DNA from 3 places in the Mesorhizobium sp. CO1-1-11 genome. Region 2 is predicted to be linked to each of the others. Evidence: riboswitches for the same ligand, from Rfam matches in the RefSeq annotation. Region 2 holds a riboswitch; each other region holds the start of a gene.

Region 1 (10,445 bases), on a different contig from region 2:
CGCTCGGCATCGAGGTGATCATGGTGCGCAGGCCCGTCCTGCCGGATGTGCCCTCGGCTGAAACAGTCGAAGCGCTGGCCACGATGGTGCGTCATTTCGTCGAGCCCGACGCCGAGCGCGGCGTGTAGACCAGCGCCGGCTTTTCGCCGCGCTTGATGATCCGGGTCTCCGGCGAGCCGATGATGATGCAGGTCGCCATGTCGGCCTTTTCGGCGTCGACATCGGCCAGCAGATAGACCTCGATGCGCTCGTCGGGCCGGCCGGCGGCGCGGCCGAAGATCACCGGCGTCGTGCCGGGCAGGATGGCGGCCAGGCATTCGAAGGCGCGGCCAAGCTGCCAGGGACGCGCCTTGCTGATCGGATTGTAGAGCGCAATGACGAAGCCGGCGCCGGCCGCCGCCAGAAGACGCAGTTCGATCAGATCCCAAGGCTTCAGATTGTCGGACAGCGAGATAGCGCAGAAGTCGTGGCCAAGCGGCGCGCCGATGCGGGCGGCGACCGCGAGCATGGCGGTGACGCCGGGCACGACAGCGACATCGACCGCGCGCCATTCGGCCGGACCGGCCTCGATGGCCTCGCAGACCGCTGCGGCCATGGCGAAGACGCCGGGATCGCCGCCCGACACCACGGCGACGTCGTGACCCTCGGCGGCCTTGGTCAAGGCATCCTTGGAGCGGGCGAGTTCCTCGCGGTTGTCGGAAGCGACACGGGTCTGGTCCGGGCGCAGGTCGAGCCGGTCGAGATATGGCTTGTAGCCGTAGAAGAATTTTGCCTCGACGATAGCGCGGCTGGCTTGCGGCGTGACCTGGTCGGCATTGCCGGGCCCAAGGCCGATGACGGTGAGACGGCCGCTCATATCTGGGCTCCAGCCGCGCCCGGTCGACCGGACCAGCCGGCAACCAGCACGATGGCGAAGTAGGGCGCCTTGTCGTCCGGCTTGTCGGCAAGTTTCATCGAGACGCTCCCGGCCATCGTGCCGCGCTCGACATAGACGGCGCGCGTCAGCCTGCCGGTCGCCTCAAGCGCGCGCCTGATCTTGGGCAGGTTGCGGCCGACCTTCATGATGACGGCGGCGTCGGTGTCGGCGAGGCGGCGCGTCAGCTCGAACTCGCTCATCGTGCCGGGCAGCACGGTCAGCACGTCGTCGCCCTGGACGATCGGCACACCGGTCTGCGACCAGCAGCCGGACATTGCGGTGATGCCGGGAATGACTTCGGTGGGGAAACGATGGGCAAGGCGGACATGCAGATGCATGTAGGAGCCGTAGAACAGGGGATCGCCTTCGGACAGCACGGCAACCACCCTGCCGGCGTCGAGGTGCTCGGCGACCTGTTCCGCCGACTCCTCGTAGAAACCCGTGACCTGCGACCGATAATCGTCGTGATCCTTGTCGATCTCGGTGGTCACGGGATAGAGCAGCGGCAGTTCCAGCATGTCGGGCCGGAAACGCGCCTCGACGATGGCGCGCGCATTGCTGTTGTTGCCGCGTTTGGCGAAATACGCCACGACATCGGCCTCGGCCAGCACCCGCGCGGCCTTCAGCGTCAACAATTCTGGGTCGCCGGGACCGGTGCCGACACCAACGAGACGGCCTTTGGGGAGCGCGTTCACAGGCCCGGCCTCGCCAGTGAATTGAGCGCGGCGGCGGTCATGGCGCTGCCTCCAAGCCTGCCGCGCACGATGGCATAGGGCACGCCATAGGAATTCTCGGCCAGTGCGTCCTTGGATTCGGCAGCGCCGACGAAGCCGACCGGCATGCCTATGATGGCTGCCGGCTTGGGCGCGCCATCGCGCAACTTCTCCAGGAGATAAAAGAGCGCGGTCGGTGCGTTGCCGATGGCGACCACCGAACCGGCGATGCGCTCGCCCCAGAGGTCGATGGCGGCCGCCGAGCGGGTGTTGCCGATCTGCCTCGCGATGTCGTGCGTGCGCGGGTCGCGCAGGGTGCAGATCACCTCATTGCCGGCCGGCAGCCGGGCGCGGGTGACGCCATGCGAGACCATTTCGGCGTCGCAGAAGATCGGCGCGCCGGCGGCAAGGGCTTTGCACGCGGCGCTGACGAAATCGGGGGAGAAAACGAAATGACTTGCCGCCTCGACCTGGCCGCAGGCATGGACCATGCGGATGGCGACATCGGCCTCGGCCTCGGAAAAGCGCGAGAGATCGGCCTCGGCGCGGATGATGGCGAAGGAGCGCTCGTAGATCGCCGTGCCGTCGTGGATGTAGTCGTAGGCGGCCATGCTCATTCCTGTTGGTACATTTCGGCGATTGCTGCCGTGCCAAGCCTTGTCAGGCAAGCGGCGGCGGTTTCGCCCTGATGTCGTGCGCCGCGGATCATCGCCGCGACGCGGCTGAAGCCGCGCGCGGCGTCATAACCCGGCCTGTAGCCGGCAGGAAGGGCCTTTGCCGTCGCGTTCACGACAAGTCCGGCTCCATTTTCGCCGCCGACAATTGTGAGTGCTGCCGGGCCGGGATGCGCACAGCCCTTGGCGCAGCCGGAGACGTGCAGCGTGAAATCGAGGATGTCGGCGTTTTCGGTGGCGATCGCCTCGGCGATGTCGCGGGTCGCGATCCGGCCGGAGGCGCAGGCCGGGGTGCCGGGGCAAGCCGCGATGCGCGTGCGCGGGTCGGTGGGAGAGGTGACGAAGCCGAGGGTGGCGGCGGTATCTTGAAGGGATTGATTGGCTTCCGCCGGCTGGCCGAGGAAAAGCAAGGCGCGGCCGGGGGCGAGGCGGATCTCTGACGTGCCGAGAGCAAGAGCTTTTTGCGCGAGGCCGATGATCTTGTCCGCCGGCATGCTGCCGTAGGGGAGGCCGATGCCGAAGGTGAAAATGTCGCCGGCTAAGGAGAAAAGGCCGATAGGCTTGCGCGAGGCGCCTCCCTCAGAGGGGGGCGCCGTAGAGTGCCAACCTCCGAGAGAGGCCAACTGCCGCTCCGACAAATCCCGTGTGTGTGCGTCCCGACCCTTCTCAGCGACCATCCGAAGCGCCGCGACAGCAATGTCGCGCGCCGCATCTTCGCCAGCCGTCGCAAGTCGCTTCTCACTTTGGCGGTCACCGGCAACTGATATGGCCCAAAGGGTGCCAGCGCTGACCCCAACCGCCTTCAGCCTGACATCGGCCGTCACCGCATCCAGAGTCAGCTGCCCGCCGCCGTCGACGACCACCGAAACCTTCGGCCCCAGCCTTGGTGCCAGTCCGGCATCTTCGATCGCCGCCATGATCCGCTCAGCCATCGCCCGGGGATCCGCAATCTCGTGTGGGTCGATACCCGCCAGCGGGCCGGTCTCGACCGGTACGCCGGTGCGCACCGCGATGCCCAGCGCATCGACCTCCGCCGCCAGCAACGCGGCACTTTCGGTTGTCAGGCCGCGGATCTGCAGGCTGCCGCGGGCCGTCACTTCCATGATGCCGTTGCCGTGCCGCGAGACGGACTCAGCCAGGGCGATCAAGAGCTTCGGGGACAACCCTCCGGAAGATGGGCCTCCAGCGACCGGGTTGAGCCGCACCAGCAGGCCGTCGCCTGTCTGCATCGGTGCGGACAGAGCAGGGCAGGCGCCACGGCGCGAGAAGGCGTTCATGCCGCGACCCCGAGCGCGTTAGCCTCGGCGATCAGCGCGGCCAGATCGTCGTCGATGGAATTGCGCAAGGGATGCCAGAGGCCGCGCCGGCGCGCCGACAAGAAGCGCTCGGCAATGACTTTGGCGGCTGCGGGATTTTCGCGCAGGATGAAGGCGCGGACGTCCGCGTCGCCAAGATAGGCGTCGTGCACAGCCTCGATCAGCGCGCCTGAAATCGCATGGGTGGTCTCGGCAAAGCCGACCAGCCGGTCGACGGTTTCGGCGAATTCGGAGGCGCCGCGCGGACCGTGGCGCATCTGGCCCGATATGAAACGTGAATTCACGGCACGGGCGCGCACCACGCGTGACACCGCTTCGCCGACCGATCGCGGTTTCGGCTTTCGCGGATCGGTCGTATCGAGCACGATGACGTCGGCGTTCCTGCCAAGTGTGGCCAAGGCGGCCGAGAAGCCGCCGATGAAGGCGACGTCGGCGGAGCCTTCGAGAATGTCGCGGCCGGGGTCGTCGCCGGTGTGGACGAGAAGATCGGCCTCGGCGATGCGGTCTTCAAACGCTCCAGGTGCCGAGACGCCTTCGCCGCCGGCACCGCCATAGGCATGCGAGGTCGCGTCGAGATAGGCGCGGCCGATCTCTTCGCGCGCCGTCCAGTCGCCGCTCGACAGCATGTCCTCGACGCCGGCGCCGTACGTGCCGGGCGAAGTGCCGAAGATCCGTGGGCTGACCTTGCCGTCGGCGCGGGTTTTGGCGGCGAGCGGGTTTTCCGAATCGTCCTCGTCGCGCGCGGCGACGGCCTTGGCGGCGGCGTCGATCAGCGCGATCTGGGTCGGGAACATGTCGCGGAACAGACCTGATATACGCCAGGTGACGTCGACACGCGGGCGGCCGAGCGCGGCCGGGGGCAGCACCTCGATGCCGGTGATGCGGCCGGTGGCAGTGTCCCATTGCGGCCGGCAGCCCATCAAGGCCAGCCCCTGCGCGATCTCCTCGCCGCCGGTGCGCAGCGAAGCCGAGCCCCAGAGATCGAGCACCAGCGAACGCGGCCAGTCGCCATGCGACTGCATGTAGCCGCGCACCACTTCTTCCGCCGCGGCTTTGCCAAGATCATATGCGGTCGGCGTCGGCATGGTGCGCGGATCCGAGGTGAACAAGTTGCGGCCGGTGGGCAAAACATCGGAGCGCCCGCGCGCGGGTGCGCCGGCCGGGCCCGCCTTGACGTGACGGCCATCGAGCGCGGCGAGCAGGGAGGCCTTCTCGGCGTCCGCGCTTTGCCGGCGCATGGAGTCTGGTTCGTCGTTTGGGGCGCGGCCGTAGATGTGCAGCCCGTCCTTGATGGCGAAATCCTTGAGGTCGCAGAGCCAGGCGTCGATGCGGCGCAGCGCTTCGTCGGGCGCGTCGGTCTTGGCGACGCCGGCCTCCGAGGCAAGGCCGGTCTTTTGCGCGGTTTCTACAATCAGCCTGGCGAGCCGGTCGCGGCGACGGCGGTCGAGCCCGTCGGCCTGGGCGTATTCGTCGACCAGCCGTTCGAGCTTGTGCTGGTCCTCGTCCAGCCCGGCGCCTGCCAGCGGCGGCGGCAAATGGCCAAGCGTGACGGCGGCGATGCGCCGTTTGGCCTGCGCTGCTTCGCCGGGGTTGGAGACGATGAAGGGATAGATGACGGGTAATGCGCCGGTGACGATCTCGGGAAAGCAGGTTTGCGACAGCGCGACGGTCTTGCCGGGCAGCCATTCCAGCGTGCCGTGGGCGCCGACATGGACGAGAGCGTGAACCCCGAGCGATTTGCGCAGCCACAGGCCAAAGGCGATCAGGGCATGGCGCGGGGGGAGGGTCGGATCGTGGTAGTCGGCGCGACGGTCGGCCGAGCGGCCCCGGTCGGGGGCGAGTGCCACGGTGACATTGCCGAAATGCGCGGCGCGGAAGGGGAAGCTGGCGGCTGGCGCTTGAGCGCCCCCCTCTGTCCTGCCGGACATCTCCCCCTCAAGGGGGGAGATTGGCAGTTCGGAGGCCGTCGTTCCCTCAGCAATGTTGGTGGTTGGCGAAAGCCGCGACGAAAGTTCAATTTCCCCCCTAGAGGGGGAGATGTCCGGCAGGACAGAGGGGGGCGCCTCGCGAAGACCTGTCTCGCTTTCCGCTCTGCCCCAAGCAGCCTCTACAGCGGCAGTTGCAGACGTCGGTAACTCCGTCGAAAAGGAGTTATAGTCTGCCAGCCTCAGCCCATCACTGCCCCGCTCCAGCAAATCCAGCAATTCACGCGGCGTTTGCGGAATCCCGTCAACGGCATAGCCCTGTTCGCTCAAGTCGTGCAGCATGGCCAGCACGCTGGACGGCACGTCCAGCCCGACCGCATAGCCTGTGCGGCCGGGGGCACTGGGATAATCGGGAATCAGGATCGCGAGCTTGCGCTCCTCCCGTCTTGTCTCCCGCAGCCGGATGAAAGCCGCGACTCGACCCGCCACTTGCTCCACCCGATCCAGTTCCGGGCGGTTCGCCAACGCACGATGGCCAAGCGCCGGATCGATATCGCTCTCGGCCTTAAAGGAAATGGCGCCGGCGAGGATGCGGCCGTCAAGTTCGGGCAGCACGACATGCATGGCAAGGTCGGCGGGCGCCAGGCCGCGCTGGTTTTTTTCCCAGATGTCGCGGCGCGTGGTGGCAACGATGACCTGGAAGACGGGCACGCCGGCGCGGTCGAACAAGGTTTCGACGCCGGGTTCGGCGCCGGAAGCGAAAGCGGTCGCGGTGACGATCGCGGCGGGTTTCAGCGATGCGATGGCATTTTCGACGAACGCCAGCGACACCGGATCCTTCAGACTGGAAACGAAGATCGGCACCGGAGCCAATCCCCTGGAGCGCAAAGCCTCGGCCAGCGCATCGATCGGGGCGACATCGGCGGCAAGCAGCATCGATCGGTAGAAGAGAATCGGGATGATGGGTGTGCCGGCATTTGAACCGGCCGGCTCCTCCGCGACCCCCAATCCAGCCTGATAGTAACCGGCCTTCGGCACGCTGACCGGACTGGCGACGGGTGTGTCCTGTCCGGCCAATCTCGCCAGCATCCGCACCAGCGTGCTCATATTGGCCGGGCCGCCCTCGCGGAAATAGCCGAGCAGGCCGTCCAGTTCGGCGCGCGGCAGCGTCGAGGCTTCGATCAGCCTGAGATCCTCGTCATGGCTTTCACCGGGAAGCAGCGCCAGTTTGATGCCGCGTTCGCGGGCAATCACCGCCAGTTGGTCGCAGCCATAGCGCCACCAGTCGTAGCCGCCGAGGATGCGCACCAGGATGATTTTGGCGTGGCGGGCGACGCAGTCTATCCAGAGGTCGACGGACATGGGATGGCGCAGGTCGCGCAGTGCGGCCAGCCGCATCGAGGGCAGGCGACCGGCATCGGCCTTCCACGCCGCAGCCAGTCCGGCGAGATCGCTGTCGGTGAAGGACAGGGCCACGATATCCGCCGGCGCCTGCCTGAGGTCGACGGGCTCGGCGAGATCGTCGAGCGAGGCGGAGGTCGTGGTGAGGATGTGCATCGCGGCCCGGGCCTGAAAATCAGCCGGCGAGGATACGTTCGATCGCCGGGCGGTTCAGCCCCTTGAGGCCAATGACGACGAGGCGCGAGCGGCGGTCGTCCCCGGCGGTCCAGGCGCGGTCGTAGTAATGATTGACGCGCGGGCCGACGGCCTGCAGCAGGAGCCGCATCGGTTTGCCGCCGACCTCGACGAAGCCTTTCACGCGCAGCACGTTTTCCTGTTCGGCGGCCGCGGCGACGCGCTTTGCCAGCTCGTCGGGATTGGCGATCGAGGGAATGTCGACGATGAACGTGTCGAAGTCGTCATGCTCGTGATCGAATGCGCCGTCATGGTGGGACTTGCGGTTCTCGATGTCGTCCTCGACGGCGAGACCGAGCCCGAGCAGCACCGAGGGATCGACCTTGCCATGAGACGTCGGCACGATCTTCACGGCGCGGGCGGAGTGTTCGTTGACGATGGCCTTGGCGCGGGCTGAACCGGCGGCGTCCATCTGGTCGCTCTTCGACAGGATGATCAGGTCGGCGCAGGCGATCTGATCCTCGAACACTTCCTCGACCGGATCGTCATGGTCGAGGCTCTCGTCCTGCGCGCGCTGCGCCTGCAGGGCGTCCATGTCATTGGCGACGCGGCCTTCCGCCAGTGCGGGACCGTCGACCACGGCGATGACGCCATCGACCGTTACGCGGCTCTTCACCGTCGGCCACTGGAAAGCCTGGACCAGCGGTTTGGGCAGAGCGAGGCCCGAGGTTTCGATCAGGATATGGTCGACCTTCGGCGTCAGCGACAGGATCCTGTCGAGCGCCGGCACAAAATCGTCGGCCACGGTGCAGCAGATGCAGCCATTGGCCAGTTCGACGATGTTTTCCTCTGGGCAGGTGTCGATGCCGCATCCCTTGAGGATCTCGCCGTCGATGCCGATGTCGCCGAACTCGTTGACGATGATGGCGATCCGCTTGCCGCCGGCGTTTTCCAGGAGATGGCGGACCAGCGTCGTCTTGCCGGCGCCGAGGAAGCCGGTGACGACGGTGCAGGGAACGCGGGACAGAGATGTTGTCATGATCAATCTTTCAGCATGTCGAGGGGAGGGATGCGGGCAATGAGGCCGCGCTTGAGGCTATCGGGTCTGCCTCGCCAGGGAATGAGGCCGTCGTTCGAGGTGGCGAAGAGTTTCGCGCCGGTGACGAGATCGGCGCCGCTGGTCGTGGTCAGATCGCCGAACACATAGCTCCAGCAGCCGTCGCGCAGGACCGCGGCGCTCAGCCGGCGCTTGCAATTGCCGAGGCATTCGACCGTGCGGATGCGAATCTTCTCGCCCGAGGCGGCTTGGCGCGTATCTTCGGCCAAAAGTTCGCCGGCCCGGGGATGGGCGTCGGAGCCGGTCTCGTCGCGACAGGAAGCGCAGACGATGACCGTGATGCCGGCCAGGGGATGATCCCCGCCGGACGAAATGTCGGTTGTTTCAGCCGAAAAACTGCTGTCGCGATCCACATCAGGCTCCTTGCCCGGAAAACCCGCCAGGCGATCGGATTCTTGCATTCCAGACGGCAGGTCTCCTGGCTCGCGGGTCATCGCCTTGGGTAGCCGCCTTCCCGGGACAATCCCAGTGGCTTTCGGCCTTGGCTCTTCGCTCACAGTTGCGGGGACAGCCGCGGATTTGGGATCTTCAATCCCGCACCGCATTCCCTCTTGGCTCCTCCCTTTGCCGAGAGGAGACCGTCTGGATGGGATTTAGGCTCTTGCGGGCAGCGGTGTCAACGCGAGCTTACGACACCGCGATGTCGGACAGCGCCGGGCCGAGGTCGCCGGCAGGCGTTATTTCCATGCGCTCGAGGCCAAGCCAGCCCTGCATCTGGTTCAATTCCTCGAAGAGCTGGGCTGCGGTTTCGGGCGGTGCGCCGGGCTCGGCGTAGGCGGCATGGACGCGCAGGACACTGGCCGGCCGGTCAGCCTTGAGGTCGACGCGCGCCACGATCCTGTCGCCGAGCAGGAAAGGCAGGACATAGTAGCCGTATTGGCGCTTGTCGGCCGGCGTGTAGATTTCGATGCGGTAATGGAAGTCGAACAGCCGCTCCGAGCGCGAACGCTCGAAGACGACCGGATCGAACGGCGCCAGCAGAGCGCGGGCCTCAATCTTGCGCGGGATACGGGCGTCCTTGTGAAGGTAAGCCGGCTTGTCCCAGCCCTCGACACGGACCGGCAGCAAGTCGCCGAGCTCGACCAGTTCCTCCAGCCGGCCTTTCATGTCGGCCGGCGAGAGTCGAAAATAATCGCGCAGGTCGCCTGATGTCGCCACGCCATGGGCACGGGCGGAAATGCGCAGCAATTCGCGGTGCGCGTCCTCAGGCGTCGGTACCGGCAGATCGAGGATCGCCTGCGGCAGCACGCGCTCCGGCAGGTCGTAAAAGCGCTCGAAGCCGCGCCGGTGCGCCGTGGTGATGCGCCCGGCCCAGAACAGCCATTCGAAGGCGTGCTTGGCATGGCTCCAACCCCACCAGCCACCGGAGCCTTTCTGGCCTTCGAGCGCCGAAGCGGCGATCGGCCCGCGCGCGACGACCTCGCGGTAGATCTCTTCTATATAGGCGGCGTGCTCGCGGCCCCATTTGGCCAGCCCCAGATACATTTCATCGCCTTGCTCGGCGCGCTGCATGCGCCAGCGCATCAGTGGGTAGGTCTCGACCGGCAGGAACGAGGCTTCATGCGCCCAATATTCGAAGACGGTGCGCTTGCGCGTTACGGCGGCGTTGTCGAGCAAAGCGAGGGGATAGGGGCCGAGACGCGAATAGAGCGGCATGTAATGAGCGCGCACCACCGCACTGACGGAATCGATCTGCAACAGGCCGGTGCGGGACAGAACGCGGGCGAAATGGCGGCGGTCCGGCGTGCCGGCGGGGCGGGGATCGAGAAATCCCTGGGCGGCGAGGGCGATGCGCCGGGCGGCGGCAAGCGAGATCTTTTCCTTCATGCGTATGCGTCCCTGATGGACCTGTCTGGCGTCATTGCCCGGCGTGATTCCCGTCCATGCTAGCAGGGTTTTGGCGGCAACCCTGTCAGGAGACAAAAGTGGAGTGAAAAGCGAAGGGAATCAAACAGGAGCGGATGGGACCAGTTTCTCCCGGAATGCCGTCCAGCTCGGTGTTTTGAACAATGTTTGACTTGCTTCGCTGGAAGTGCTGCGCTAACCCTCGCCGCGTTGCAGCATAGGCCCCTTAAAACGGTTCAGCGGTTAATCTGTCACGCTTCCGCATTAAGGTTCGGTGCTGTAGTCAAAGTGGATTGGCGCCAACGGAAAGCCGCTGCATGAACGCACTTCTCAGTTCGTACCTGCCCATCGTCCTGTTTATCGG
Region 2 (10,445 bases):
GATTTCAGGAAGCCGCAGCGCCGCGGTGTTCTCGAACACCGGTGCCACCTCTTCCTTGCCGTCCGGCAGAGCCAACCAGGTCTGCAGGCCGGAGATCGACATCGGCGCGCCGCGCAATTCCTGCGGCGTGCGCTCGGAGTGGACGATGCCGCGACCGGCCGTCATCAGGTTCACGTCGCCGGGTTGGATGACCATCTCGGTGCCGAGCGAATCGCGGTGCCTGATCTTGCCGTCGAACAGATAGGTCACGGTCGACAGGCCGATATGCGGGTGGGGACGGACATCGAGCGCCTGGCCGGCGCGCATGATCGCGGGACCCATTCGATCGAAGAAGATGAACGGCCCGACCAGGCGCCGCTTGGCGGTCGGCAAGGCGCGACGCACCTCGAAACCGCCAATGTCCTTGGCGTTAGGGATAACCATCAGCTCGATCTGGTCGCTGGCGAAGGCATCGCCGGCCTCAGGGTCTTTGCCGGGGAAGAAGCTCATGAACTCTCCTCGTCAGCGGTCAGTGGCGCTTGGGCATATCAGGCGAACCGGATCGCCGCTTTTGCTTTTAATTTGGCTGCCACCTCTTCGCGATTGCGCGGATGCTGGTGGGTTTCGAGGGAATCGAGCAATTCGCGTGCGGATGCCGCGATGGCTTCGACGGCATGATCGAACGCATGCTGGTTCTTGGCAGAAGGCCGCGTCGTGCCGCTCAGCTTGCGGACAAACTGCAGTGCCGCGTCGCGGACTTCGTCGTTGGTTGCCGGCGGATCAAAATTGAACAGGGTCTTGATGTTTCTGCACATCGCTTCCGTATCTCCTCTTGTCCGTTTCAATCGGGACGAACTGTATCCTCAATGATGATCGTGTCCAAAAACCGGTAGGCTGCTCCGGACCTCAGTCCGCGTCGAGCGGCTCGGTTCCAACCGGCTTGCCGTCGCGCGACAGCCTGATCTTCTCGACCTTGTCCTCGGCGGCCTTCAGCAGCCGGTCGCAATGGACCTTCAGCGCCTCGCCGCGCTCGTAAATCCGGATCGACTGGTCGAGCGGCACGTCGCCACGCTCTAGATCGTCGACGATCTTCTCCAGTGCGTCGAGTGCCTGTTCGAAGCTCATCGCCTTGACGTCTTCGTTGATCTCACCGGTCATCATTCATCCTTTCATCAGTCGCCCGACATGGGCGGCGACCGAAAATGCCAATCCCTGCAGATCGTAGCCGCCCTCGAGCAGGCTGACGAGCCGGTTGCCGCCGTGGCGTGCGGCGCGCTGCATCAGCTGGCCGGTCGCCCAGTCGAAATCGTCCTCGGTCAGATTGATTTCCGCCAGCGGGTCGCGATGGTGCGCATCGAAGCCGGCCGAAATGATAATCAGATCCGGCGCGAAATTGTCGAGTGCCGGCAGCACGCGCGACAGGAACGCATCGCGAAACACCTCGCTGCCCGTCCGAGGCGCCAGCGGCGCATTGACGATGTTGCCGGCGCCGGTCTCACTCTTCGCGCCCGTGCCGGGATAAAGCGGCATCTGGTGCGTCGAGCAATAGAGCACCGAGGGATCGTCCCAAAAAATATCCTGCGTGCCGTTGCCGTGGTGCACGTCCCAGTCGACGACCGCGACACGCTCGGCGCCGTGCTTCTTCTGCGCATGGCGCGCTGCGATTGCCGCCGTGTTGAAGAAGCAGAAGCCCATGGCCGTGGTCTTTTCGGCATGGTGGCCGGGCGGACGGGCGGCGACGAAAACGTTGTCGGCACGGCCCGCAAAGACGTCGTCGACGGCAGCATTGGCGGCACCGATCGCCGTAATCACCGCTTGCCAGCTTTTCGGGCTGGCGGTGGTGTCGGCGTCGATGCGGGCAATGCCTTCGTCGGGGATGGCGGCGCGGACACGCGCGACGAAATCGGCGGGATGCGCGTAGAGGATGGTCGCCTCGTCGCCGTGCGGTGCCTCGACGCGGTCAAGCGTGGCAAAAGCTTCGTCGTCGAGCACGCGCTCGATGGCGCGCAGGCGGTCGGGCCGCTCGGGGTGACCGGGCGGCGTGATGTGTTCGAGAAAGATCGGGTGCGTGTAGAGACGGGTGGCCATGCCCCCTATCTAGTGCCCCGGCGTCGTGATGGCCATGCGTTGCGGCTTGATCGCTGGGGAAAATCGAACCTGCGTCCATTCATGTCGCTGCGGGCATTGGCGGCGCCGGCCCTTCGGCGTAAGGTCGCAACCACTGCCTGGTGCCCGCCGGGCTGTTTGTTTTAGCCGCATTTTGCGACGCCAAGTGATTCCACTTGGCTGCAAATGCCCTGGCGGGAGAATCGGGAACACGGTTGAACTCCGTGGCGTGCCCAACGCTGTGAGGGGGACCGCGCCGGTAAATGCCACTGTCGATGACGGGAAGGCACCGGACGCGGGTTGATCCCGAGCCAGAAGACCGGCCTGGCAGGCATCGTCATCCGCATGGTCAGGCGGATGACATCGATTGCAATCGCAAGGGGACAAGCGATGCCGGAAGCTATGACCACTCCAATGGGCGATGGATTTGACCAGATTGCGCGCGACGCTGTTTACCGCGCCATCTTCACGCGGCGCGACGTCCGCAGCCATTTTACATCGGAGGCCATCGACGACGAGGTGCTGGCGCGGCTGCTGCTTGCCGCCCACCACGCGCCGTCGGTCGGCTTCATGCAACCTTGGAATTTCATCGTCATTCGCGATGCCGCGCGGCGGGCGGAAGTGCGCGACCTGTTCCTGGCCGCGCGAGAACGGGAACTGCCTGAAATCGAGGCAGAACGGCAGGCGCTCTACCGCAAGCTCAAGCTCGAAGGCATTTGCGAAAGCGCTCTCAACATCTGCATCACCTGCGACCGCGAACGCTCGAAAGGCTCGCCGCTGGGGCGCTGGCACAATCCGGAGATGGATCTCTACAGCACGGTCTGCGCGGTGCAGAATTTCTGGCTGGCGGCACGCGCCGAAGGCGTTGGCGTCGGCTGGGTCAGCATCATCGAGGCGCAAGCGCTGAAAAGCTTGCTGGCCATTCCCGACCAGGTGACACCGATCGCCTATCTCTGCGTCGGCCGTGTTTCCGAGTTCGCACCGAAGCCGGAGCTCGAAACACACGGCTGGGGCCGGCGGCTGCCGTTGCCCGAGCTTATCATGAGCGAGACTTTTCGCGGGCAAGGCGAAGCGCCGCTCAAATCAGCAGTGGCGCGCCTCGGCACCGTCGCCGGTGCGCCGGCGAGGCCGGTTGATCAGCTCGTCGCGCCGGCAGTGCCCCAGCGCGAACCGCCGAAAGTGGAGAGCGCCTTGTCCTTGAGTTCCCTGAACTTCGACGAGGCTTCGGCCAGCCTGGCGTCCCAGGCGGCATCGGGCACCTGACCCTCGATGGTCTTGAAATAGACCTGCATCAGGCAGGCAATGGCGAACGGCTCAATGAAGGCCGCCTTGAAAGCCCAGGCAAAGACGATTGCCAGCACGAAAGCCCAGCCGGCGAGCTGCCCGGGCATGACGTAAAGAATAGCGGCTGCCGGAGCCAGCATCAGCAGGAAAATCACGAACGACACGCCCCACATGATGACCCCTAGCCAGACGGCATTCTTGACCATGGTCTTGCCGTTCTGGGCGTAGAGCACAACGCCTTGGCGCGCGGTTTCGAACGGCGAGGACGAACTGATGCGGATGTTGTAGCCGAGAATGATCTCGTCGACATAGGTCAGCGACAGGCGAATCACCGTGTTGAGGAACGAAACCAGGCCGCTCAGGCCAGGAATGGGCAGGAAGGCCGCGATGCCGCCGAGCAGGCCGGTGATGGCGCGTATGGCGCCCTTGACCAATTGGTCGACGACGAAAAGGATGTTGGCCTCGGCAAAACGCTCGGTCACGACCTCTTTCGCGTAGGCGATCTGGTTCTGGCCGTGGGGAATATCATTGCCGTCGATCAGATGCACCATGACGGCGATATGGCCCGCCTTGACGACGTAGAGAATGTATTCGCGGATCCAGTAGACGGCGATCGAGACGATGCCGAAACCGACCACGCCGCCCCACATCGCAAAAGACAATGGTCCGTCGGGATCGGTGGAAATATGGCCGACGCCATAGCCGACGGAGGCGCCGGTGCCGGTGGCCACGATGTAGGCCAGGGTGATCCCAAAATAGATGATCATGCGAAAGACAATGAAAGGCCAGGTCCGCATCATGATGGACACCGACCTGCCGATATCGAAATCCCACATGCCCCGAATCTCCCCTCAGAGATGGCTGCGGAGGATGCGCTCAAACCGGCTATTGTCAATTGCAGGCAGTGGCGGGACTGCCATGGTGGTTCATCTTGAAAGCGCTTCCGGCTTTTTCAGCAGGCCTTCGAGCAATTGCTTGAACGCGGCCACCACCATCTTCGATGTCGTTTCGGGATCTTGCGAATTGGCGATGCGCTGCGCGGCCTGGCTGCTCGCCCCATTGATCAGCCGCGCTGCCGACTCCGGGTCGACGCCGGGGACGACCACCCCTTCCCGCTGCAGCGCTGTCAGATGATCGGTCATTGAACCGACGCAGGCATTGGCATTCGACCACAGTGCCGGATCGCCCAGCACAGCCGGACCATCCCGGAACATGATGCGCTGGATTTCCGGCTCCAGCGCCATTTCGATATAGGTGGTGCATTCGTCGACGAAATGCTGCCAGCGGGTCGGCGCCCGCGACGCGACCTCATTCACCCGGGCCGCCATTTCCGCGTCGATTTCGGCGATAACCGCCTCAAGCAGTCCCTTCTTGTCGCCGAAGTGATGGTAAAGGGCGCCGCGCGTCAGCCCGGCCGACGCGGTGAAATCATCCATCGACGCTTCGGCATAGCCGATGGTGCCGAAAGCCTGGCGCGCCGCGGCGATCAGCTTGGCGCGTGTCTCGGCGATCATCTCCTTGCGCGGTCGATGCATGCTTCTGGCCTTACTTACATACGCTCCGTATGCCAATTGACATACGCGACGTATGCTCTATTTAACACTTATACGTCTCGTATGTAACTGTCGAATCGCCCCTTGTCGAGGAACAGGATCATGCAAAACCCCTATTCGGAAATCTTTCGCGCTCCCGGAGCCACGGGCTTTGCCGCCGCCGGCTTCATGGCGCGCCTGCCGATCGCCATGGCGCCGATCGGCATCGTGGCGATGCTGTCGCAGACGCGTGGCGAATACTGGCTGGCGGGTGCGGTTTCGGCGACATTCGCCTTGGCCAATGCCTTCCTGGCGCCGCAAATATCGAGGTTGGTCGACCGCCTCGGCCAGACGCGGGTTGTCGTACCCACCACCATCATCTCCGTGCTCGCATTCGCGGCCCTGATCGCATCGGCCAATCAAGGCTGGCCGGTATGGACGCTGTTCGCGTCGGCGCTGCTGGCCGCGGCGATGCCAAGCATGCCGGCCATGGTGCGGGCGCGCTGGACCGAGATTTTCCGGGGCCGGTCCGAGATGAACACCGCCTTCGCCTTCGAGTCGGCGGCGGACGAACTGGTCTATATTGCCGGCGCATCGCTATCTGTGGGCCTCAGCGCCGCGCTGTTCCCGGAAGCGGGCGTGCTCGTCAGCACGCTGTTCCTCGCCTTGGGCTCGATAGCCTTCATTCTGCAGCGTTCGACCGAGCCGCAAGTGCGGCCGGTGGACAATGGCTCCAGCCGCTCGGCAATCCGCCTGGGGCCGGTTCAAATCATCACCTTCGCCATGATCTTCATCGGCGCGACCTTCGCGACGACGGAGGTGAGCACGGTGGCGATCACCAAGGAACTCGGCCAGCCGGGCACTGCCAGTCTCGTCATCGGTGTCTATGCGCTGGGCTCCTTCGTGCTCGGCATCATCATCGGCGCGCTCAACCTGAAAGCACCGCTGCAGCGCCAGCTCGCCATCTCGGTTGCCTTGGTCGCGCTCGGCACACTGCTGCCGCTTACCGCCAGCACCGTGCCAGCGCTCGCGCTGACTGTCTTCATCAGTGGCGTGGCGATCTCGCCGACCTTCATCACCGCCTTCGGCCTGATCGAGCGGCATGTCCCGGAAGCGATGCTGACCGAAGGCATCACCTGGGTAACCACCGGGATCGGCATCGGCATGGCGCTAGGCTCCTTCGCCGCCGGCGCCGTGGTGGATGCATTCGGCGCCCAGAACGGATTCTGGGTCTCGGTGACGTCAGGCGCTATCGCGCTGATCACGGTGCTGCTCGGCCAGCGCAGCCTCGCCACCCACGAATGCGAGTTGGAACGATGCGAGGCGGCAATCCCGGCCGAGTGACAGGCAGGGTTTGTCGAGCTCAGATGATCTCGGTCTTGGCGATGTGGATGCCAAAGCCTTCGAGGCCGACATAGTGGCGCTCGCGCGAGGCAATCAGGTTGATCGAGGAAATGCCGAGGTCCTTCAGGATCTGGGCGCCGAGACCGATCTCGCGCCATTCGCTCTCGCGCCGGCGCGCCTCTTCATGGTCCTCGCGGTCGCCTGGCGCCGGCCGGTTGCGCTCCTGGTGGGCGACGCCGACCGAGCCTTCCCTGAGATAGACGATGACGCCGCGCCTGCGCTCGCCCATCGCCTTCATGATGCCGTCGAGCCGGTGGCTGGTGCCGAACACGTCGGTCACCACATCCTCCGAATGCAGCCGCACCGGCACCTCCTCGCCGTCGCGGATGTCGCCGAAGACGATGGCGACGTGATGCATCGTGTCCCAGGGCAGCGTGTAGGTGAAGACCTGGGCCTTGCCACCCAGCGTCTCGATGTCGGAGCAGGCGACGCGCTCGACCAGGGTCTCCTTGCGCTGCCGGTAAGCGATGAGGTCGGCGACCGATACCTGCTTGAGGCCATGCTCCTCGGCGAAGGCCGCGACCTGCGGGCCGCGCTTGACGGTGCCGTCGTCATTGACCAGTTCCGAGATCACGCCGATCGGCGGCAGGCCGGCGAGCTTGCACAAATCGACCGCCGCCTCGGTATGACCCGAGCGCATCAAGACGCCGCCCTCGCGCGCTATGAGCGGGAAGATGTGTCCAGGGCGGACGAAATCGGAGGCACCGACATTGCCGTTGGCGAGGTTACGCACAGTCAGCGTGCGGTCGTCGGCCGAAATGCCTGTCGTCGTGCCATGCTTGAAGTCGACGCTGACGGTGAAGGCGGTGGTGTGGGCCGAATCATTGTCGGCCACCATCGGCGCGAGGTTCAGCCGCTTAGCCTCCTCGCGCGGCATCGGCGTGCAGACGATACCCGACGTGTTGCGAACGATGAAGGCCATCTTCTCCGGCGTGCAATGGACGGCGGCGACGATCAGGTCGCCCTCGTTCTCGCGCCCGTCATCGTCCATGACGACGACGATCTCGCCGCGTTCGAAGGCGCGGATGGCTTCGACAATCTTCTTCTGGTCGTAAGACATGGAATGCTCGCTTCGCTCGCAGGGAATAGGGACTGGGCAGTAGGGGTTAGGGGAATAAAAGGGTCGGGCTGGCAGCTGACCACTGACTACTGCCTATTCCCTACCGCCTATTCCCTTCCCCGTCTGTCCTCGATGCCGCAGATAGTGGTCGGCAATGGCGCAGGCAACCATGGCCTCGCCGATCGGCACGGCTCGGATGCCGACGCAGGGATCGTGGCGCCCCTTGGTCATCACCTCCACGTCGTTGCCGTCCTTGTCGATCGACTTCCGGGGCGTCAGGATCGACGAAGTCGGCTTCACCGCAAAACGGGCGACGATCGCCTGGCCCGTCGAGATGCCGCCCAGGATGCCGCCGGCGTTGTTGGACAGGAACACCGGCTTGCCGTCATTGCCCATGCGCATCTCGTCGGCATTCTGTTCGCCGGTGATGCGGGCGGCCTCGAAACCATTGCCGATCTCGACGCCCTTGACGGCGTTGATCGACATCAAGCCGGACGCGATGTCCTGGTCGAGCTTGGCGTAGATCGGCGCGCCGAGGCCGGCAGGCACACCGTCGGCGACGATCTCGATCACCGCGCCAACCGAGGAACCGGCCTTGCGGATACCGTCGAGATACCGCGTAAAAACAGGAATCGAAGCCGGATCCGGCGTGAAGAACGGGTTCTCGGCATCGCCGATGAGATTCCAGTTCCAGTTGGCGCGGTCGATCGACTTTTCGCCCATCGACACGAGCGCGCCGCGCACCACCATGCCCGGCACCACTTTGCGGGCGAGCGCGCCGGCAGCGACCCTGGCAGCGGTCTCGCGCGCCGAGGAGCGGCCACCGCCGCGATAGTCGCGTATGCCGTATTTGACGTCGTAGGTGTAGTCGGCATGGCCCGGCCGGAACTGGCGGGCGATCTCGCCATAGTCCTTCGAGCGTTGATCGACATTCTCGATCAGCATCGACACCGGCGTGCCGGTGGTGATCATCGTCGCGCCGTCCTCGTCGAGGACGAAGCCTGAGAGGATCTTCACCTCGTCCGGCTCGCGGCGCTGCGTGACGAAGCGCGACTGACCCGGGCGGCGCTTGTCGAGTTCGGCCTGGATTTCATCGCGCGTGAAACGGATACCCGGCGGACAACCATCGACCACGCAGCCGAGCGCCGCGCCATGGCTCTCGCCCCAGGTGGTGACGCGGAAAAGATGACCGAACGTGTTGTGAGACATGGAAAGTGCCCTGCCCGGCATCGAAACCGGCTGAAGACAGCCTTCTATTGGCGTTTTCCACAGTGGTCAAACTGTGATCCGACGGATTTAGTTTTGACACATTCGGTTGGTTTCTGCTCTCCTCCATTCGCCGTTGAGGATCCGCCGCCACCCAGGCCGGCGCAATGACCAAAGAGGACGATGATGCGTACCCTGATTGGCGCTGTCGCCGCCACGCTGCTGCTCTCCACCGCCGCCTTTGCCGGGCAGACCGAAGGCCTGATCAAGAAGATCGACAAGGACGCGCTGACGCTGACGCTGGACGACGGCAAATCCTACAAGCTGAATGCCGAAACCGATCTCGATGCGCTGAAGCCGGGGATGGACATCGTCATCGCTTACGATGTGACCGATGGCGAAAACGTCGTCACCGATATGCAACTGCCGGGTGACAGCGACACGAACTAGGAGTTGGCGTCACCGGCGTCTTAAAGCCACTCCAGGCTCCTGCCTTCAAGTTTGAGCACGCGATCCTGCGGTATCTCCAGGTTCGCGGCCTCGTCCTCGGGCATATCGAGCACGAAGCGAAACAGGGTGCGCATGACGCCCCCGTGCGTCACGCAAATCGTCTGCCCCCGAAGCTCGTCGAACCATGGCTTCACCCGTTCGAGCAGCATCTGGTAGCTCTCCGCGCCTTCACCTGGCGGCTGAAAGTTCCACTTGTCCAGTGCGCGGGATCGGCTCGCGCCGGGCGACTGCCTCTCAAGCTCGGCGAAGGTAAAACTCTGCCAATTGCCGAAATTGACTTCAATCAGTCTGATATCGGTTCGATAGGCGAGCGGATCGAGCCTCATCGCGGCGCGGATGCGTTCCATCGTTTCGCGCGTGCGTCTCATTGGACTGGCGACGAAGTCGAATTCCTGGGGAGCGCCGACGAGTTCGGCCAGCCGATGCCCGTTTGCGCTCGCCTGTTCGCGGCCGAGAGCATTGAGATCGGTATCGGCCTGGCCCTGAAGCCGGAACTCGGCATTCCACGCGGTCTGGCCGTGGCGCACGATATAAACCAGCGGGTACATCAGCTCTTCCGGAGATCGGGCCAGGGCCTGGAAGGAGGAAAGGCGGGGAGACCTAATCCTTGACCGTCGAAATATCTGGCGCGTCGACCGCCTTCATGCCGACGACGTGATAGCCGGAATCGACATGATGCACTTCGCCGGTGACGCCGCGCGACAGGTCGGACAGGAAATAGACGCCGGAATCGCCGACCTCTTCCTGCGTGACCGTCTGCTTCAGCGGCGAATTGTACTCGTTCCACTTCAGGATATAGCGGAAGTCACCGATGCCGGAGGCGGCCAGCGTCTTGATCGGGCCGGCAGAGATCGCGTTGACGCGGATCTTCTTGGCCCCGAGATCGACGGCGAGGTAACGCACGCTGGCCTCGAGTGCGGCCTTGGCGACGCCCATGACGTTGTAATGAGGCATGACCTTCTCGGCGCCGTAATAGGTCAGCGTCAGCAGCGAACCACCCTCGGTCATCAGCGCTTCGGCGCGCTTGGCGATGGTGGTGAAGGAATAGACTGAAATGTCCATGGTGCGCAGGAAATTGTCGCGCGTCGTCTCGACATAGCGGCCGGTCAGCTCGTCCTTATCGGAAAAGGCAATGGCGTGCACGAGGAAGTCGAGCTTGCCCCAATGCTTGGCGACATTGGCGAAGACCTCGTCCAGGCTCGCCGGATCGGTTACGTCGCAATGGCCGGCGACAAAGGCGCCCAGTTCCGCCGCCAGCGGCTCGACGCGCTTCTTGAAGGCTTCGCCCTGATAGGTCAGCGCTATCTCGGCGCCGTGATCGACGCAGGCTTTGGCAATGCCATAAGCGATCGACCTGTTGTTGG
Region 3 (10,445 bases), on a different contig from region 2:
CAGACCGGCTGATGGCCATCGCACGCAGACGCGCGACGTGGTCGTCGCCCACATTGATCTCCATTTCGATGCGGCGCCGGACCGGCGGGACGCTGATCCTGATCGTGATGTCCAGCATCATCTCCCCTGCCGTCGCAGGGCACGGTATGGCCTGCGAGAAGGCCAGGGGCGACTGTCCTTCCAGCGGCTCGCGAGGTGCCTGCCTGCCGCGCCATGCTCTGCCGCGCCATGCCCTGGCGGGCGGCTCCTGCCGCAGCCGACCGCTCTTGCGTCTCAGCCGCAACTGCTTGGCGAAGCCGCGCGACAGCCAGGTCAGCCTGCCGAAGTCGGTTCGCGGCTTGGCCTGCAGCACCGCCGACCAGCGTGCAAGGCCGGTGCGGTCGGCCATGTCCAGCACGCGCGCCAGCACCTTGTCAGGCACCGTCACGCCAACATCGAGCGCAAGGTAGGAAAGCGCCACCGCCGCGGCAACGGCAAGGCCACGCCTGGCGACGACATCGAGGAACACGTCCCAGTCGACGCCGCCGGCGCGAATGGCCACCGCGCAATCGACCAGCCAATCGCTGTGGGTGTGGGCATCGAGCCCGCCATGCGCGATGGCGAGCGCGATGCGATCCGCGGGCGACGGCACCAGCACGCCGACACCGCTGAATTCGGCCGTCGCCGCGCGCTGCCAGATCTCCTGGTCATCCTCGTCGCTTTGCTGCGAGCCGTCATAGGCAAGCTGGTGCAGATCGATATCGCCATAACTGCCCTTGAAAAAATTCATCGAGCGCAGCGACGCCAGCCTTGTCCTCAGATATTGGGGACTCACCCCGGTGGCGATCTGCCAGTCGCCGTCGCGCAGCACGCCGAACGCCGCCGGCATGTCCTGCGGCCGCACCAATATGTCGATGTCGTGCGCCACCCGGCCACGCTGCGCCGAGGCGTTCAAGGCAATGCGGCTGGCACCCTTGATCAGCATCACCAGGCAGCCGGAATCCGTCATCGCCTGCAGCGCCGGTTCGGCCTCGCGCATCGCCATGCGCGACTTGGTCCACAGCATCTTTTGCAGGCCGACAAGGCGCGGATAGGCGGATTGGCCGGCCAATTTCCGGCCGAACCGATCGCAGATCGCGGCCAGCAGCCGGTGTTCCCTGAAGGAGACAAGGTCGATGTCGTTCGCGTTTAGCCACTGCATGGCGCAACCGGCGGCCGCGTCCTCATCGACAAGAAGGGCAGCCTTGAGCAGTTGGTCGAGCCCGCCCGTCGGCCAGGACCAGCCATAGTCCGGGAAACGTCGGCTGATGCGGCGAATGCCCGCCATCAGCCCGCGCCGGCCTTGTTCCGGGCCCGTCGCAGCATGGCGAGCCGCGCCACTTCGAGATAGCCGCGGTCGCGCGCCGCATCGCGGCCATAGGACAGGCTGCCGGGCCTGATGCGGCGCAGCGCCAGCACCTCCTCCACCATGTCGAGGGCAAGGCCCGTCTCGCGTGCCCGCGCGATCCAGTCGATCATTTCGCCGCGGCCGCCCGGCGGATCGACGATTGGTCCGACGGTCTCGGCGGCCTCGCGCCGGATCAGCATCGTGGTCCGCGACCAACCGGGTACGATCGCGTCCTCGGGTGCATCGGGCCGGTCATTGCGGAAGTTTCGCAAATGGCAAAAAACGCCCGACGTTGCGGGATGCCTTTCGAGATGCGCGAGCTGTGTTTCGGCCTTGCTCGGCAGCCACAGATCGTCGGCATCGAGCGTTGCAATGAGCGGCGTCGACAAGGCGGCGATGCCCCTTGTCGTGGCGCTCCCAGGTCCGGCATTTGCCTGGCGCAGCAATTGCAGCGGCAGGTCCGTTCCGCCGATCGCCGCCGCGAGATCGTCGCTGGATCCATCGTCGACGATCACCACCAGCTCAGGCCGCACTGTCTGCGCCGCGACCGATCGCAGCGTCTCGGCGATGGTGCCGCTGGCGTTGAAGGCCGGTATGACGACGCCATAGCTCCGCATGCTACATGAAGCGCCAGTTGGCGAGTTCTTTGACATCGAAGATGCCTTCGATCCCGCGCAGTGAAGGGTCGGCCTTGCGCCGTTTCATCGATTTGTGGATGGCCCGCAAGAATTCCCGAAGGGATGTGTCGACCTGCTTCGTCATGTTGCCGGGATGACGTCGGTAGTAAAGCGATACGGTATCCGGCAGGACGAATCTGGGGCCGCTTTCAAAGGTGCGCAGCAGGTAGTCTGTGTCTTCGGCCTGGCCGAAGGCCTCGTCGAAGCCGCCGATCCGTTCGATGAGCTTACGCGAGAAAATGCCTGACGACAGATGAATTCCCCGCACGGTCATGAAATGGCTGCCGGGGCAGGGTTCCAGCAGATCGTCGTCGATGTGTTCGACCATCATCATCAGGGAATAGGTAAGCTCCAGAGCGGGGTCGGCGTCAAAGCATGTGATATCGGCCTTGAATCGTCCCGCAGGCGAGACATCATCCGAATCGAGGAACGACACGAGCTCCGTTTCCGGCGTGAGCAGTCTGAGACCAGCGTTGCGAGCCCGGGTCACGCCCATGTTCTCTTGCCGGAAAAGACGAATGCAGGGGTTCTCGGCCATCATCGAACGCACGGCCTCCGGCGACCCGTCGGTCGAGCCGTCGTCGATCACGATGATGTCGAGATCGGCGGCATCTTGCTGCCGCACGAGCGAGCGCAGCGCCGAGACGACATAGCGCTCGCGATTGTACACAGGCATGATCACGCTGAGCTTCACCGGGCGCCTCGTGTCAGGAAATCCTCGATCGTGCGGGCGATCTCTGCCGGGTCGATGCCGAGGGACAAACGGAAGCACGGCAGGTGGCGCGTCAATTCGCTGAAGAAGCGAAAGCCGCTTTCGCGCTCGCCCGGCATCTGGGCGATGCCGGACGGCGCCAAGGCAATCATGGCATCCCTGCGCGACACCGGCATAATCGAACTTGCTCCGCCTCCGCTGATATGTGGCACCACCAGCGCGACGATGTCCAGCATGGCGGGCACCGGCCGAGGCGCGATATCATGAATATGGAACGTGTGCTTGCCTTGCCAGTTCAGCGGGCCTTGCGCCGTTAGCCGCTGCCGCAGGCCCAGCCGGGCGAAACCTTCCGTGTCCTGCTTCAACGTCGAAAAAAGGGGGCGCGCGGTCACGCCGTCGGTGAGATCGATCAGCACATAGTCGTCGCCGACACTGTCGAGCCCGTTAAGCAGGCCGGCGGCGACGGTGCCCGATTTCCCGGCCCCGCCCGAGCCGGCAAGCAGAATACCGTTGCCGTCGATGCCAAGCGTGCCGGCATGCGTCAGCCGCATGCCGCGCGCGGCATATTCCCAGTGCAGGAAGGCGCGCAGCGGTGCTCCCGGCTCCCAGGGCGGAAAGGCATCGGCCGAGGCCATCAGCTGCACGCCGACGCGGCGGTGCGGATCGTAGACCTGCCAGAAATCCAGGTCGTGGAAATGGTGCCCGCGCAAACCGGCTTCGGCGAGCCGTTTGGCAAAACCGTGCTCGGTGAAATGGGCATCGCCCCAGTGCGCCGGCTCCGGGATGCCGTCAATGCCGGGATGCGCGATGAAGATGCGACCCGTGGACGGTGCCGGCTGGTCATGCCCGGGCTCGACAAAAGCATGGCCCAATGCATCGGCAAGCACGCCGTGACCGAGATGCACGGTCAGCTCAAGCCAGGGCAGGCGAACCTTTCGCATGGTCGGATAGCGCGCGGCCGCGCCTTCAGCGGCGGCGATGAGATACCGGGCGTAATCCGGCAAGGTTTCGAGCGTGACGCGGGGCATCAATCGCCTTCCCTCACGCTGCGGCCGCCCCGTCAGGAAGCCTGCTTGACCGCCGGCCAGCCGAGAGGTTCCTCGACCTCGTGGATGGGATCAACGACGATCAGGTCGGCGAGGTCGTCGTGAATGCTCACATTGAGCGGCTCGTTCGTGGCGGCAAGCTCGGCAGGCAAATCGCCCGGCAAAGGCTGCGCCGCCGCGTCCAAGCGCACCAGCAAACCCAATTCGAGCAATTGCGATATGAAGTGTTCGAGTTCGGCCTGGCCTATTGTCGAGCCGCCGGCGCTCAGCCCGACCAGGGCCTGGGCGTCCGCGCCGGATGAAAGCGCCTGCCATACCTTGCTGCCGGAATCGGAAAAGCCGAAATATTTGCCATTGGCAAGATTGAGCACCACGGCCTCGCCATCGAAAGACTCGAAAACGATATCCCGGCTCGCTACCGCATAGGCGTGGGAGTCATGCGTCATTGTTGCCCCGTCCTGCATTTCCTGCCCGCCAGCAGGACCGCTTCCACCAACAACGCCTGTAAACTTTCAGGTCTTCCTTGGCAAGGTAACCTTTGCCGGCAACGCGGGACCATTTCCGGGTTCAGTCGAAAGCCGGGCGGATCAAGCCTCGATTTCAAGCGGCGACAATGGCTTGGAACAACAGGCCAGGATGAAGCCATCATCGATCTCATGATCGAGGATGCCGCCATTGTGGCTCATCTCGACGCTGCCGGAGACTTTCTTCACTTTGCAAGTTCCGCACAGGCCGAATTCGCAGGCGGCCGGTATTCGCACACCCGAGGCGCGCGCCGTCTGCAGCACGGTCTGGCCGGCGACACAGTCGGCGTCGACATCCGAAAGCGCGAAGCGGATCGGCGTCGCGGCTTCGACGCAAATCGCCGCGTCGTCTTCAGCCGGCGAGGCAAACGGCTCCGGGATTTCCTCCGCCGCCGGCGCGGCAAAGCTCTCCTGATGGTATTTTGCCATGTCGAACCCGGCGGCCTCCAGCATGCCGCGCACGGCGCGCATGAAAGGGTCGGGGCCGCAGCAGAAGATTTCGCGTTCGCGGAAATCGGGCGCCAGGAGCGGCAGCCGGATGGCGTCGATGCGGCCCATATGGCCGTACCAGCCCTCGCGGCTCGACCGCTCCTCGATCATGAAGCCGAGCGACAGGCCCGGCATATGGCCGCCGAGCAGTTCGAGTTCCTTGCGAAAGATGATCTCTTCCGGGCGCCGCGCGCAATTGACGAAGCCGACATCGGTCCATGGCGCGCAGTCGTTCAGCCAGCGCAGCATCGACATCATCGGCGTCACGCCCGAACCGGCCGAGATGAACAGGTATTTCGCCGCCGGGTGGCTGTGCAGCGAAAAGTCGCCGCCCGGTCCATAGGCCTTGACGTGGGAGCCGGGCGTCAGGTGATCGAACATCCAGCGTGTGCCGACGCTGCCCGCTTGCGCCTTCACCGTCACCGCGATCGAGAATGGCCGTGACGGCGATGATGACAGCGTGTAGGTGCGCATCAGCGGGCCGTCCGGTGTCGGCAATTCCAGCGTCACGAACTGGCCCGGCTTGTAGCGGAACCAGGTCTGGTTGTCGGAGCGGAAGGTGAAGGTCTTGACGTCGGGCGCCTCGTCGCTGACGCCGGTTACTTCCAGCACCTGCAGCCTGTCGTTCCACGGCGCCATCTGGTCGAGGTGGCGATAGAGGCCAAGATCAGTCATGGCGTTCATCCCTGCATACCTTTCATTTTGGGCGTGTCGTGATCCCAAAGCCGCTGCACAGTTTTGGCCGACATGCGCTAGGCGACACTGCGCAGGGCAGGCCGGCCGTCTTCGGAAAGCCGTGGGCCGATAAAGCGCGCGTACCAGTCGACGAACTGGATGACGCCGCCCTCGTGCAGCTCCGAATAGGGACCGGGCTCGTAGGCCGGCGACAGGATGCCGAAGGCATTTTCCTCGACGATGCGGCGGTCCTGGTCGTTGGTCTCGGTCCAGACATGGGTGAGTTCGGCGAGATCGTAGTCGACGCCTTCCACGGCATCCTTGTGGACCAGCCATTTGGTCGTAACCGCTGTTTCCGTGGCGCTGACCGGCAGCACGCGGAACGTCACCGCATGATCCACGAGGATATGGTTCCAGGTTGTCGGGTAGTGATAGTGCATCAGCGTGCCGATCCGGTCGGCCGAGACGCTGTCGGACAGGTTCTTCTTCACCGCCCGCTTGCCGGTCATCGTGTAGCTCTGGGCATCGCGCAGCAGCGGCGCGCGGGTGGCGCGGTATTGTCCGGCCGGGTCGATGCGAAACTTGCTGGGCAGGCCAACAGCTTCGCACTTCGCCCAGTGGGCCAGCATCTCCGGATCGCTGTCGGCGCCTTGCACGCCGGTCACGGTCGGCGCTTCCGGGAAGGTCTTGCACAGCTCAGGATGGTTGCCCGCGCAATGGTAGCATTCGCGGTTGTTTTCCCAGACCAGCTTCCAGTTGCCCTTCTCGATGATCGTGCTCTCGAAGGCGATCTTGGCCTCGCTCAGCCGGTGCGGCTGGAGATAGGGCTCGATCATCGCCCGCATCGGCGCGAAGTCGGCGGGCTCCTTGGCCAGGCAGATGAAGACATAGCCGGCGACGCTTTCGCAGGCGACCGGCTTGAGCCCGAACTGGCTCTTGTCGAACCCATCGGCCATCTGGCGGGCGAACAGCAGCCGGCCGTCGAGTTCGTAGGTCCACTGGTGATAGGGACACACCAGTTTGGCGGCCATGCCCTTGTCGGTGTTGCAGACGCGGCTGCCGCGATGGCGGCAGGAATTGTGGAAAGCGTTGATCTTGCCCTGCTGATCGCGCACCAGCACGACCGGATAGTCGCCGATCTGCACGGTGATGAAGCTGCCCGGCTTGGGCAACTCGCAATCATGGCCGATGAACAGCCAGTCGCGATACCAGATCAGTTCCATGTCAAGCTTGAAGTAGTCCGGGTCGGTATAGAAGGGCTGTTCCAGCGAAAGGCCCTGTCTGCGGCCGTTCAAAAGCCTCAGCATGTCGTTGCGCGCGTCCATGTCCTGTCCTCATTTTCAAGGACTGAACTGGTGGTGATGGAGGAAGGACTGGGCGCAAGCCGGCGAAAGCCGGACAACACCATCCGCCCCTTGACCGCCCACCGCGATCAGTCGAGTTCTAGCGATCTCGGGCTGGTTTCCGGGCTCTGGAGTTGTCCTGGCGGACCATCGCGACACCTTCCCAAGCTTTCGCCCAGTGGTCTCCCGTTGCGACTTGAACTCCACCACCGTTGCGGGGGCAGCGCCGGAATCTGACCGGCTTCCCAATTCTCCGCTCCGTCGTCACGCAGCGGCACCTGAGATCGCTCGATCTAATCACGACAGGGTTTGCGACATCGGCACGAAAGCGACATCGCATCCATGCGGCGCGACACATACGCGGGATCGTCCCGGCGCGGTTGCAGCGGGGGAATCGCCTTTTCTCGCCAGGCGCGCGGGCACCGTTTTCGACCCTCAGCCGGGCCGGAAAAGGGTTAATGGTTTCGAAAAGTGACTATTAGCAGAGTCTAAAATCGAACCGAACGGTTCGTTTCTGTTGACGGTGCGTGCAGGACGGTGTGAACGCCCAGCCTTCCGACACAGTTGGTGATCGGGTCGTGATCTTAGACAACTATTTGATATCAAATGGAAAAATGAGACATGTAGAAGGCGTTGGTACAATTTCAAGTGGTGGAGTCATGGTCCACGCTGAACAACTTCGTGATTGGAAACGGCAAGGGGGCTCTCCCACATCGGGGCTGTCCGAACGACGCGATTTAATCCCAAGACACGCCGCTAGACGGACGGGAAAAATACTGGAGTACAAAAATGAAAAAGATCATTCTCACTGCCGCCGCCCTTCTGGCTATTTCCGGCAGCGCCTTCGCTAGCAGCGACCATTATGGTTCGAACGCCGCGACCCCCACGGCTACTGTCGACAGCTCCTACACCGCTTCGACCAAGAAGTCGGAGCCGGCTGCCCAGACGCCTGTGACGGGCGCCGACCACAACCTCTTCGGCAACAATTAATAGCCATCCCCGGCACGCGGCGGGTGACCCTGCCGCGCTGGTGGACCCTACAAATTCAGGAGTATTAAAATGAACAAGATCCTCATTGCTGCCGCTGCCGTTCTGGCTCTCTCCGGCAGCGCTTTCGCCGGCAGCGACAACTATGGTTCCAACGGCGCCAACCAGGCTGCTGCCGCTTCGACCGACAATTCGAACACCGCGTCGATCGGCAAGTCGGCTCCGGCCACCTCGGCGCCTGTCCAGCAGGGCAGCGACCGCAACCTCTTCGGCCATTAACGGCCATCCCACGGCCGGTGGGCTCTGGCCCGCCGGTCCGCGGGACTTCCAAAATTCAGGAGTACCTAAAATGAACAAGATCCTCATTGCCGCCGCCGCCGTTCTGGCCGTCTCCGGCAGCGCCTTCGCCGGCAGCGACAATTATGGCTCCAACGGCGTCAACCAGCCCACTGCTTCGTCGACTGTCAATGTCGATACGTCGCATACAGGTGCGATCCGCAACAGCGATTCGCCTGTCTACAAGCTGCTCAACTCGTCCGGCGACGTGCAGAAGCCGGTCCATCAGGGTGCCGATCGCAATCTCTTCGGCAACAACTAACCAGCCTGTGCAGACAAGAAGAGGGGGGGGCCTGGCCCGCCGCTCTTGTTCTTTACCGGACGGCCGTCTTCAGGCCGCCTTTGCTTCCGCTTCGTGGAGGGCAAAGGAGCGACCATCGGCATCGAAGATATGGAGATCGCCGGCATTGGCGGTCAGCCGCAGCGTCGAGCCGCGCTTGACCTCGACATTGCCCGGCAGCTTGGTCACCAGCGGCAGGTCGGCCCGGCCGATATCGACATAGACCAGCTGGACCTCGCCAAGCTGTTCGAGATAATCGACGGTCCCCTCGAACAGATAATCCGCACCGCTGGCGATCGCGAGATCTTCCGGCCGTACGCCGAAGCTGACCGCCGCTCCCTTTGCCGAAGCAGGTGTCGCGATCGGCACCGTCGCCTTGCGGCCGCCGACATGGCTGACGATGGTCGGATTGCCCGTCTTGTCGACCGTCGCCGGCAGGATGTTCATGGCCGGCGAGCCGATGAACTGGGCGACGAAGAGGTTGCCGGGGTTCTTGTAGAGTTCCATGGGCGTGCCGACCTGCTCGATGTGCCCGTCCTTCAGCACGACAATGCGGTCGGCCAGCGTCATCGCCTCGACCTGGTCGTGCGTGACGTAGATCATGGTCGTGTTGGGCATCGATTCCTTGAGCTTGGCGATCTCGATGCGCGTCGCAACGCGCAATGCGGCGTCAAGGTTCGACAGCGGTTCGTCGAACAGGAACACCTTCGGATTGCGCACGATGGCGCGGCCGATGGCGACGCGCTGCCGCTGGCCGCCCGACATCGCCTTGGGCAGACGGTCGAGATATTTGGTCAGCTGCAGGATCTCGGCGGCTTGCCGAACCCTTTTGTCGATCTCGGCCTTGCTTTCCCCACCGATCTTCATCGAGAAGGCCATGTTGTCGTAGACGGTCATGTGCGGGTAGAGGGCATAGGACTGGAACACCATGGCGATGCCGCGCTTCGAGGGTGGCACGTCGTTGACCACGTGGCCGTCGATCTTGAGTTCACCCGACGTGATTTCCTCGAGCCCGGCGATCGAGCGCAGCAAGGTCGACTTGCCGCAGCCCGACGGGCCGACGAAGACGATGAACTCGCCCGATTTGATGTCGAGGTCGATGCCGTGGAGAATGTTAAGATTGCCATAGGACTTCTTCACTTGTCTCAAATTGACATCGGCCATTGGTTTCCTCCAGTGATTCCTCGGATGTTTCAGCCTATGCGTCCGAACCAGGCGCCGTAGCCGCCGAGCTCGACCGACCCGGTGCTCGCCTGCCTGGAGAACCCGTGTCCCGGCAAAGGTTGCAGGGTTCGGCTGCCGAGGTCAACCTTCGCCGGCGTTGCGCCCAGATTGAAGACGCAGACGATCTCCTCATTGCCTGCCCGGCGGGTGAAGGCGACGGTGTCGCCCTGGCTTTCGATGAAGGCGATGTCCCCCTTGGCCAGTGCCGGATGAGCGCGGCGGAAGGCAAGAAAGCGCCGGTAATGCTCAAGCAGGGAGGTTTCGTCGCCTTGCTGCACGTTGACCGCCTGCGGCAGATGCTCGGCCGGCACCGGCAACCAGGGTTTTGCCTGGGAGAAGCCGCCATTCCTGGCATTGCCATCCCACACCATGGGCGTGCGGCAGCCGTCGCGGCCCTTGAATTCAGGCCAGAAACGGATGCCGTAGGGATCCTGCAGATCCTCGAAGCGCAGGTCGGCCTCGCCGAGGCCGAGTTCTTCGCCCTGGTAGATGCAGACCGAACCGCGCAGCGACATCAGCAATGCCGAGATGACCTTGAGATAGGCCGATGGGTCGGCCTCGTCGGCGGCCCAGCGCGAGGCCGGCCGCATCACGTCGTGGTTGGAAAACGCCCAGCACGACCAGCCATCGCTGGCCACCCGGCCAAAAGCTTCCAGCACCGAGCGGACCTTGGCGGCACTGATCTTTTCCGGCGCCAGGAAGTCGAAGGAATAGCACATGTGCACGCGCTTGCCGCCGGCGGTATAGGCGGCGACCACGTCCAGCCCGCGTTGCGAATCGCCGACT

The links. A riboswitch is a leader RNA that binds a small molecule or an ion and turns the genes downstream of it on or off. The one in region 2 is predicted to bind cobalamin.
Region 1: linked by a shared signal. The riboswitch ahead of LB554_RS06435 (DUF1636 family protein) and the one ahead of bluB (5,6-dimethylbenzimidazole synthase) in region 2 are both predicted to bind cobalamin.
Region 3: linked by a shared signal. The riboswitch ahead of LB554_RS08180 (aromatic ring-hydroxylating oxygenase subunit alpha) and the one ahead of bluB (5,6-dimethylbenzimidazole synthase) in region 2 are both predicted to bind cobalamin.

What each region holds. Positions count from the first base shown of each region.
Region 1 is NZ_JAIUHE010000004.1:233,725-244,169, forward strand. It holds gene LB554_RS06400 (cobalt-precorrin-6A reductase) at 1-128, shown strand, start outside; gene LB554_RS06405 (precorrin-3B C(17)-methyltransferase) at 92-856, opposite strand; gene LB554_RS06410 (precorrin-2 C(20)-methyltransferase) at 853-1,611, opposite strand; gene LB554_RS06415 (precorrin-8X methylmutase) at 1,608-2,240, opposite strand; gene cobG (precorrin-3B synthase) at 2,243-3,580, opposite strand; gene LB554_RS06425 (cobaltochelatase subunit CobN) at 3,577-7,101, opposite strand; gene cobW (cobalamin biosynthesis protein CobW) at 7,121-8,158, opposite strand; gene LB554_RS06435 (DUF1636 family protein) at 8,161-8,589, opposite strand; cobalamin riboswitch at 8,627-8,834, opposite strand; gene LB554_RS06440 (winged helix-turn-helix domain-containing protein) at 8,864-10,063, opposite strand; gene LB554_RS06445 (NADH-quinone oxidoreductase subunit A) at 10,399-10,445, shown strand, end outside.
Region 2 is NZ_JAIUHE010000028.1:14,778-25,222, reverse strand. It holds gene LB554_RS26325 (pirin family protein) at 1-489, opposite strand, end outside; gene LB554_RS26320 (DUF2277 domain-containing protein) at 528-794, opposite strand; gene LB554_RS26315 (exodeoxyribonuclease VII small subunit) at 886-1,137, opposite strand; gene LB554_RS26310 (histone deacetylase family protein) at 1,141-2,067, opposite strand; cobalamin riboswitch at 2,246-2,428, shown strand; partial or broken gene bluB (5,6-dimethylbenzimidazole synthase) at 2,431-3,105, shown strand; gene LB554_RS26300 (hypothetical protein) at 3,222-4,205, opposite strand; gene LB554_RS26295 (TetR/AcrR family transcriptional regulator) at 4,296-4,904, opposite strand; gene LB554_RS26290 (MFS transporter) at 5,025-6,245, shown strand; gene ribB (3,4-dihydroxy-2-butanone-4-phosphate synthase) at 6,265-7,365, opposite strand; gene aroC (chorismate synthase) at 7,459-8,574, opposite strand; gene LB554_RS26275 (DUF1344 domain-containing protein) at 8,758-9,021, shown strand; gene LB554_RS26270 (histidine phosphatase family protein) at 9,042-9,629, opposite strand; gene fabI (enoyl-ACP reductase FabI) at 9,682-10,445, opposite strand, start outside.
Region 3 is NZ_JAIUHE010000006.1:11,270-21,714, reverse strand. It holds gene LB554_RS08210 (nucleotidyltransferase family protein) at 1-1,306, opposite strand, end outside; gene LB554_RS08205 (glycosyltransferase family 2 protein) at 1,306-1,983, opposite strand; gene LB554_RS08200 (glycosyltransferase family 2 protein) at 1,985-2,737, opposite strand; gene LB554_RS08195 (serine kinase) at 2,734-3,783, opposite strand; gene LB554_RS08190 (PqqD family peptide modification chaperone) at 3,816-4,247, opposite strand; gene LB554_RS08185 (hybrid-cluster NAD(P)-dependent oxidoreductase) at 4,389-5,489, opposite strand; gene LB554_RS08180 (aromatic ring-hydroxylating oxygenase subunit alpha) at 5,567-6,814, opposite strand; cobalamin riboswitch at 6,927-7,129, opposite strand; gene LB554_RS08175 (DUF680 domain-containing protein) at 7,622-7,822, shown strand; gene LB554_RS08170 (DUF680 domain-containing protein) at 7,892-8,098, shown strand; gene LB554_RS08165 (DUF680 domain-containing protein) at 8,169-8,417, shown strand; gene LB554_RS08160 (ABC transporter ATP-binding protein) at 8,487-9,599, opposite strand; gene LB554_RS08155 (alpha-glucosidase) at 9,629-10,445, opposite strand, start outside.